2 regions of the Paenochrobactrum glaciei genome follow, and region 2 is predicted to be linked to the other one. Evidence: predicted binding sites of a transcription regulator. Region 2 holds the regulator's gene; the other holds the start of a gene.
The links. The regulator HrcA, encoded in region 2, represses chaperone genes, less so after heat shock. The targets are predictions, from matches to a motif close to GTTAGCACTCNCNNNNNGNGAGTGCTAAC.

Region 1: a site for HrcA is predicted at 1,795-1,823, ahead of ABDZ76_RS02610 (co-chaperone GroES). Genes of this name have one in related genera too.

The regions. Positions count from the first base shown of each region.
Region 1 covers NZ_BAAADE010000001.1:528,964-533,532, forward strand. Annotated here, with positions in the region: gene ABDZ76_RS02600 (bifunctional riboflavin kinase/FAD synthetase) at 1-457, opposite strand, end outside; gene ABDZ76_RS02605 (TIGR01459 family HAD-type hydrolase) at 490-1,338, opposite strand; gene ABDZ76_RS02610 (co-chaperone GroES) at 1,881-2,177, shown strand; gene groL (chaperonin GroEL) at 2,294-3,937, shown strand; gene ABDZ76_RS02620 (winged helix-turn-helix transcriptional regulator) at 4,330-4,569, opposite strand, start outside.
Region 2 covers NZ_BAAADE010000001.1:848,394-852,962, reverse strand. Annotated here, with positions in the region: gene ABDZ76_RS04060 (adenosine kinase) at 1-119, shown strand, start outside; gene ABDZ76_RS04055 (trimeric intracellular cation channel family protein) at 196-855, opposite strand; gene grpE (nucleotide exchange factor GrpE) at 978-1,643, opposite strand; gene hrcA (heat-inducible transcriptional repressor HrcA) at 1,775-2,845, opposite strand; gene rph (ribonuclease PH) at 3,048-3,764, shown strand; gene rdgB (RdgB/HAM1 family non-canonical purine NTP pyrophosphatase) at 3,804-4,451, shown strand.

The sequences.
Region 1 (4,569 bases), 320 kb from region 2:
AACCTGCTTGTTTGCCCGCGCCCACCAAAAATTCCGGTGTGCCGCGTCGTGCTTTGCCAAAGTGGAAGTCATAACCGATAACCACACCACTGGCCGCAAAGTTTTTCACCAAAATCGTATCAACAAATTCTTCAGCGCTCAGAGCAGAAAACTCAGCCGTAAAAGGCTGTTCGATCACCGCATCAAAGCCTAAAATCTCAAGCAGATAAGATTTTTCACGCGATGGTGTCAGGCGATCAACTGGCTCATCCGGTTTGAAGAAAGAACGCGGATGCGGCTCAAATGTCAGGGCGACGCATGGCCGCCCCTGACTTGCTGCCAGTTCCAGCGCTTGTTGCAGCACAGCCTGATGTCCGCGATGCACGCCATCAAAATTACCAATAGCCACGACAGCATGGCGCAAATGCGCAGGCAGATTATCCGTGGTATCAAGACGCTGAAATGGCTGTTTGGACATGAAATTGCTCTGTGCGTTTTATTTCAGTGCGATTAAACGAGATGTCTGATCGTCGCAACCGGCTGATGGCCGTGCTTGTTCAAAAACGTTTTCAGCTTTTCAACATCCACGGTTTCTGCATCAATATAGTCGGCCGCATGCACGCCGCCGGAAATATAAAGAACATCAACACCAAATTGTGCCGCACCCTTTACATCAGTCAGGATACCATCGCCAATAGCCAAGATGCGCGATTTTTCGACGCTACGGCCAAGAAGCTTTTCGGCCGCCTTTAATGCAGCGGCATAAATCGGATGATGCGGCTTACCGGCGACCTGTGTACGGCCACCCAGCAAACCATAATCACGCGCCAAAACACCGGCACACCAGATCATGCGATTGCCGCGTTCCACCACCAAATCAGGATTGGCACAAATGAACGGCAGATTACGGGCACGGAAACGCTCCAGCATTTCGGTGTAATCTTCAGGTGTTTCTACTTCATCATTAAAGAGACCGGTGCAGACAATACCAGCCGCTTCAAACTCTTCCACCACTTCGACATCAAGACCATCAAAGATCGCATATTCATGCTCAACGCCGATATGGAACACTTTGCGCGGGCCTTCGGCAATCAGATCGCGGGTTACATCGCCCGAAGTCACAACCACATCATAAGCATCATCAGGCACACCTAAGGTGCCAAGTTGTGCCACAACGCCCGGAAAAGGACGCGGAGAATTGGTAACCAAAATAACCTTCACGCCTTTGGCGCGTGCACGCTGCAAAGCCTCACAGGCGAGCGGGAAAGCTTCCTCACCATTATGCACAACGCCCCACACATCGCAGAACAGTACATCATAATCATTGGTGAGATCATCCAGACGCTCAGGAAATTTCATGCCAATCCTCATTAAACAAACTGCAAGGAACCCGTTTAGAACAGATCCGAGATTGATGAGCCGTCATCATTTTAAAAATTGCCGGATCATTTGCCCACATATTTAAAATGACAATTTATAGTTTCACGTCTGCTCCTCTAACGCATGGCGGCACGCATGTCACGCCTGCATGCAAACTCAGCGCTTGCGATAACTAAAAAATTACAAAAAAGCCGATGATTCTACGAAGGTTTCAAAGAAAACCGCCATTATTTTTCATAAAGCTGACATGTTTAAGCGGCTTAATAAGCAGGCTGAAATATGGCTTGATAGTTTGAAAAGCGACCCGCGCACCCCATAATTTACAAGGTGACGGCAGACTTGCAAAAACAGAAATGAGAATTTTGCATTTCTTTCTTAATCATAAACGCTTCCCGACCTTGACATTAAAACAGGTCATTTCTATCTATTTAGCAGGTTAGCACTCGGGGAGACTGAGTGCTAATACCGTGGATCATAAGGTCCATGGAGGGGTTCAACTTTAATTTTTAAGGGTTTAGATCATGGCTGAGACCAATTTCCGCCCACTTCACGATCGCGTTGTTGTCCGTCGTGTTGAGTCGGAAGCAAAAACCGCTGGCGGCATCATCATTCCTGATTCCGCAAAAGAAAAGCCATCAGAAGGCGTTGTTGTCTCTGTAGGTTCCGGCACACGTGATGAAGCCGGCAAGCTGGTTGCACTGGACGTTAAAGCTGGTGACAAAGTTCTGTTCGGCAAGTGGTCCGGCACAGAAGTCAAGATCGGCGGCGAAGACCTGCTGATCATGAAAGAATCCGACATTCTGGGTATCCTCGGCTAATTCATCTGCGCAGTGCATTGCTTGATGCACCCTGATGAACGCCGGTATTTTTGCCGGCAGTTGAGATATTCGATTTAACCACCAATCTGACCGGGACAATTCCCAGGAGATATAAAATGGCTGCTAAAGAAGTAAAATTCGGTCGTTCAGCGCGCGAAAAAATGTTGCGCGGCGTCGACATCCTTGCAGATGCTGTAAAAGTAACACTCGGCCCTAAAGGTCGTAACGTTGTTATCGACAAATCCTTCGGTGCTCCACGCATCACCAAAGACGGTGTATCGGTTGCTAAAGAAGTAGAACTTGAAGACAAGTTCGAAAACATGGGCGCACAGATGCTGCGCGAAGTAGCTTCCAAGACCAATGACACAGCTGGTGACGGTACAACAACCGCTACCGTTCTGGGTCAGGCTATTGTTCAGGAAGGCGCAAAAGCTGTTGCTGCCGGCATGAACCCAATGGATCTGAAGCGCGGTATTGATCTGGCAGTAACTGAAGTTGTTGCAAACCTTCTCGGCAAAGCCAAGAAGATCAACACTTCTGAAGAAGTTGCTCAGGTTGGCACCATCTCCGCAAACGGCGAAGCAGAAATCGGTCAGATGATCGCTGAAGCCATGCAGAAAGTTGGCAACGAAGGCGTTATCACTGTTGAAGAAGCTAAAACTGCTGAAACAGAGCTCGAAGTTGTTGAAGGTATGCAGTTCGACCGCGGTTACCTGTCCCCTTACTTCGTAACCAACCCGGAAAAAATGATTGCAGATCTGGAAGATGCATACATCCTTCTGCATGAAAAGAAGCTTTCCAACCTTCAGGCTCTTCTGCCGGTTCTCGAAGCTGTTGTTCAGACCTCCAAGCCACTCGTCATCATCGCTGAAGACGTAGAAGGCGAAGCACTGGCAACTCTGGTTGTTAACAAGCTGCGCGGCGGCCTGAAAATTGCTGCTGTTAAGGCTCCGGGCTTTGGCGATCGTCGTAAGGCAATGCTCGAAGATATCGCTATCCTCACCGGTGGTCAGGTTATCTCCGAAGATCTCGGCATCAAGCTGGAATCCGTAACCCTCGACATGCTTGGCCGTGCGAAGAAAGTTGCAATCAGCAAAGAAACCACCACTGTCGTTGACGGTGCAGGTGCAAAAGCTGAAATCGAAGCCCGCGTTGGCCAGATCAAGCAGCAGATCGAAGAAACCACTTCTGACTACGACCGTGAAAAGCTGCAGGAACGTCTTGCTAAGCTTGCTGGCGGTGTTGCAGTTATCCGCGTTGGCGGTGCAACTGAAGTTGAAGTTAAAGAACGCAAAGACCGCGTTGACGATGCTCTGAACGCAACCCGTGCGGCTGTTGAAGAAGGTATCGTACCAGGTGGTGGTACTGCATTGCTTCGCGCTTCTGCAAACATCACTGCAAAAGGCATCAATGCTGACCAGGAAGCTGGTATCAACATCGTTCGTCGCGCTCTGCAGGCTCCTGCTCGTCAGATCACCACAAACGCCGGTGAAGAAGCATCTGTTATCGTTGGCAAAATCCTCGAAAACGCTTCTGAAACCTTTGGTTACAACACTGCAACCAACGAATATGGCGATCTGATCAAAGCTGGTGTTGTTGATCCGGTTAAGGTTGTTCGTACTGCTCTTCAGAACGCAGCTTCTATCGCTGGCCTGATGATCACCACTGAAGCCATGATTGCTGAACTGCCGAAGAAAGACGGCGGCATGCCAGCAATGCCAGGCGGTGGCATGGGCGGCATGGGCGGCATGGACTTCTAATCAGTCCTGCTTCCAATCACTTACAAAGAAGCCCCGGAGCAATCCGGGGCTTTTTTTATGTCACTGATTCTACAAATGAATTTTTGAACTTGCTGATAAATCACTACGCAGAGTTGATATGCATAGATGCAATGCGCGCAGTTAGATTTATTTTTAATGGTCGCGTTACCATGAGGGGTAGTTTCTTCAAAGAAACTTATAAACTTTGCCCCAATCCCACAGAGTTGTGATTGCGCATAGTTTTAAAACATGCTCTGTCTTATGAGTGAGATATGTACATATATGAATTTCCCATCCCCCCACTTTTAAGGGAAGTTCATTCTCACATTGGAAAGGCAGGCCTTAAGTGCCTGTCTTTCCTTTTAAAAACATAAGTCATTTCATAAAAACGCTTATTCGGCCGCCTGTGCACATTCAGGGTTTTGCGCTGCATCATATTGCAAACGCGCATTTTTGACCCTTTGCTCATTGGCAATTGCCCATGCACTTAAACCGCGCACCGGTACAAGCAAATCACAGCCCAGATCAGTCAGTTGATATTCAACTTTCGCTGGCACGCCCGGATAAACCGTACGCAGCACAAAGCCGTCGCGCTCCAGCGAGCGTAGTGTTGTCGTCAGCATCTTTTGCGA
Region 2 (4,569 bases):
GCTCGCTGGAAGACAGTGCGCGTCTCGGTGCGTTGGCTGCCGGTATTATCGTGCAGCAGATGGGGCCGCGTTCGCAGGGTAGCTTATCAGGTGCCGCTAAAAATGCCGGACTGCTTTAATTATTTGTCTTAAATCACAAAAAAACGGCTGATATTGTTGCTAATATCAGCCGTTTTTTTATGCGCTTATTTTTGATTAATCTTCGCGGATAACGCCGTCTCGTTTCAGCTCAGCCTCGGTGCGTCCTGGTTGTGGCTTGTAGACTGGCAGTTTCCAGCCGCGGATCAACGCGCCGCCACGCACAATAAAGGCTGCCAGACTGCCGCAAATGACGGCAATCATCATATCAATTTGTGCCAGATGCATCGCTACATAAACGCAGGCACCGGCAAGAGCAGCGGTGACATAAATTTCGCGTTTGAGCAGAACAGATGGTTCACCGGCGATAATATCGCGCAAGACACCGCCAAGGGTGGCGGTGAAAATTCCGGTGACAACGGCAACCATCGGATCGGAGCCCAGATCAAGCCCTTTGGCGGCACCCATGGCGCTGTAGAAGGACAGCCCTAAAGCGTCGAGCCACAACAGCACACGATAACGGGATTCAACCAGATGGGCGGTGAAGTAAACGAGAATGGCAGCAGCCGTGCCGGTGACCAGATAGAGCGGCTCTCTGACCCAGAAAACCGGATCATCACCAAGGATGAGATCACGAATGGTGCCGCCGCCGATACCGGTAACATTGGCCAGAAAGATAAAGCCGACAATATCCAATTGACGTCTGGATGCAGCTAAAGCGCCGGTCGCCGCAAAAACGAAAACGCCGGCATAGTTCAAAAAAGTCAGTATGGTCACTAAGACGCTCCCCGCAACGCCACTCTTATCAGGGAGTGTATTGAGACTGAGCGGGGGCGCAAATGTTTTTTGCGCCCCCGAAATTATAAGGATTGAATGTAGGTTTAGTCTTTTAGCAGAATTTAGGCGTCTTTTGCCTGATCATCTGCTTCAGGAGCGCGTGCTGCGCCACCTTTGGATACACCCACCAGAGCAGGGCGAAGCACGCGGTCGCCAATGGCGTAACCGGTCTGAACAACCTGCACAACGGTGTTGTTTGGCACATCAGGGTTTGGCACTTCAAACATTGCCTGATGGAAATTCGGGTCAAACTTCTGGCCTTCCGGATCAAGCTTGGTCACGCCGTGGCGTTCCAAGGCCTGCAACATGGAGCGTTCGGTCAGATCAACGCCGTCGGCTAAGCCTTTAAGGCCGCTGTCTTCAACGAGTGATTCTGCCGGAATGGCATCCAGCGCACGGCGCAGATTGTCGGAAACGCCCAGCATGTCGCGGGCAAAGTTGGTCACCGCATAGGTTTTGGCATCAGCGACATCGCGCAATGTACGCTTGCGCAGATTTTCCATATCGGCTGCCAGACGCAACAGCTGGTCTTTCAGCGCTGCATTTTCGTCCACCAGATGCGCAAAAGGATTAATTTCCTCTTCGTCAGCCACTTCTTCCATTGCTTCCGCCTTGCGGGACTTCAAAAAATCATCAGCCGCTTTTTTCAGCGCATCCCGGTCACGGGGATTGTTCAGGTCGCGCTTGTCAAGATCGGCTGTTTCAGGGTTTTTCTTTTCTTCAGTCATGATGTTCTTCCGTCTTGAATAAGTGTTTGTGGCGGATATCGAGTGTCAGCGCATGAAAATCAAGGCTTAATGTGCATACCTTGTGCATTCTGACAGTTATAATTGCAATGCCCTCATGGTTTTCGTCATGGTTATCGCAGCAATCGTGAGACAATTTGCGCCGTATAATCGACCATGGGGACGATACGGGCATAATTAAGCCTTGTCGGGCCAATGACGCCAAGCGCACCGACCACGCGTTGTTCGCCGTCGCGGTAAGGCGCCACAACAAGCGAGGAACCGGAAAGCGAGAAAAGCTTGTTTTCCGAGCCGATGAAAATTCGCACCCCTGATCCGGCTTCGGCCAGATCAAGCAATTGGATCATGCCGTCTTTGGTTTCCAGATCATCAAAAAGATGGCGCAAGCGCTCCAGATCATCCTGAGCGCTGATATTTTCAAGCAAGTTGGAGCGGCCACGCACGATCAGGCGGGCAGGCTGGTCGGAGCCGCTGCCACCCCAAATGGCAAGCCCTTGGGCAACAAGGCTTTGCGACAGGCTGTCGAGTGCCTCGCGGGTTTCGTTTTTAAGCTTTTCCAATTCATTGCGTGCTTCGGTGAGGGTGCGGCCATGAATATGGGCATTGAGAAAATTGGAGGCTTCAATGAGTTGTGACGCGCTCACACCGGGCGGCAGTTCCAGCACGCGGTTTTCCACATCACCATTTTGCATCACAAGCACAGCTAAAGCGCGCGTTGGTTCAAGGCGCACAAATTCAATATGTTTCAGCGCGCCTTCTGCCTTGGTGGCCAGCACCAGACCCGCACCTCTGGAGAGGCCGGACAGTACCTGACTTGCTTCCGTCAGGATATTTTCAACCGAATGGGTTTGTCCGGCAGCACGCACCTGCGCTTCAATGCTGGAGCGCTCATCGGGTGGCAGATCGCCGATTTCAAGAAAGGCATCGACAAAAAAACGCAAGCCGATTTGTGTCGGCATACGGCCTGCCGAAATATGCGGCGAGTAAATCAGCCCTAAGTGTTCCAGATCGCTCATCACATTGCGGATGGTGGCGGGTGACAAGGCTTGCGGCAGAATACGCGCCAGATTGCGGGAGCCGACCGGATCGCCGTCATTCAGATAGCTTTCGACAATCCGGCGAAAGATTTCGCGCGAACGCTGGTCAAGCGAACTGAGAACGTCATGTGCTGGTGACTGGATCATCGTCCCGCCTTAAACCTTGTGCCTAAATGTGATGTCGCTCCTTAAATATAAGGTGGCAAGTGCCAAGGTCAAAGACTTTGAATGAAACTGTTAAAACAGTTGTGTAAAGGCTATGATAAAAACTGGCTTGTGAAATGCCTTTCTATTTGCGTCATTGCGGCTTAAAAGCAGAAACTTCTTATATGAATCGGGGTTAAATCTTATGCGTCCATCCAATCGTGCAGCCGATGAAATGCGGGCTGTTTCTTTCGAGCGTGGTATTTCCAAACATGCGGAAGGCTCTTGCCTCGTCAAATTTGGCGATACACATGTGCTGTGCACTGCAAGCTTGGAAGAAAAAGTGCCGGGCTGGATGCGTAATACCGGTAAAGGTTGGGTCACTGCGGAATATGGCATGCTGCCACGTTCAACAGGTGACCGTATGCGCCGTGAAGCAGCCGCTGGCAAGCAGGGTGGCCGCACACAGGAAATCCAGCGTCTGATCGGCCGCTCGCTGCGTGCGGTTGTTGATATGCAGGCTTTGGGCGAGTTTCAGATTACTGTTGACTGCGATGTTATTCAGGCTGACGGCGGCACCCGTACCGCGGCGATTACCGGTGGCTGGCTAGCGCTGCATGATTGCCTGCGCTGGATGGAAAGCCGTCAGATGGTCAAGCTCGACAAAGTGCTGAAAGACCATGTTGCTGCAATTTCCTGCGGTATTTATGAAGGCACACCGGTGCTTGATCTGGATTATCCGGAAGATTCAGCCGCTCAGACCGATGCGAATTTCGTTATGACCGGTTCAGGCGGCATTGTTGAAATTCAGGGTACGGCTGAAGGTGTTCCTTTCTCCGAAGAAGAATTTGCCAATCTGATGGCTTTGGCCAAAACCGGCGTAAACCGTCTGGTTTCTTTGCAGAAAATGGCTGTAGCCTGATTGTCTGATTGATAAAAATTTGAATGTGGTGCTGAAACTATGAAAAAACTTGAAGAAACCAAGCTGGTCGTTGCCTCGCATAATGCAGGAAAGCTGCGCGAATTTGATGATCTGTTGGGGCCATTCGGTTTTGAAACACAGTCTGCCGGTCAGCTCGGACTGCCGGAGCCTGATGAAACCGGCACCACATTTGAAGAAAATGCTTATATCAAAGCCTATGCTGCGGCCAGCGCCACAGGATTGCCGGCTTTGTCTGATGATTCAGGCCTTGTCGTTGATGCACTTGACGGAAACCCGGGAGTTTATACCGCTAATTGGGCAGAATTGCCTGATGGCAGCCGTGATTTTGCCATGGCAATGGGCAAGGTTGAAGATGCTATGCAGGCTAAAGGTGCCACTGAACCGCAACAACGTAAAGGCCGTTTCGTGTCGGTGATTTGTCTGGCTAAGCCTGATGGTTCAGCTGAGTATTATCGCGGCGAAGTGGAAGGTCAGCTGGTTTGGCCACCACGCGGTGAATTGGGCTTTGGCTTTGATCCTGTCTTTTTGCCGGATGGCTATGACAAGACATTTGGCGAGATGACCGCGCAGGAAAAACATGGCTGGAAACCGGGTGACAAACATGCGCTCTCGCATCGTGCCCGTGCCTTCCAGCTTTTCGCCCGTGATCTATTGGGCATCGAATAATTTTATTGAAAATAGGTATTAAAAAGTTTGGAACTGAACACCGCGCAGGCTTTGCAGCACCCGATCGCAACCTCTGATGGGGAAAATGCTTTTGGCATTTATCTGCATTGGCCGTTTT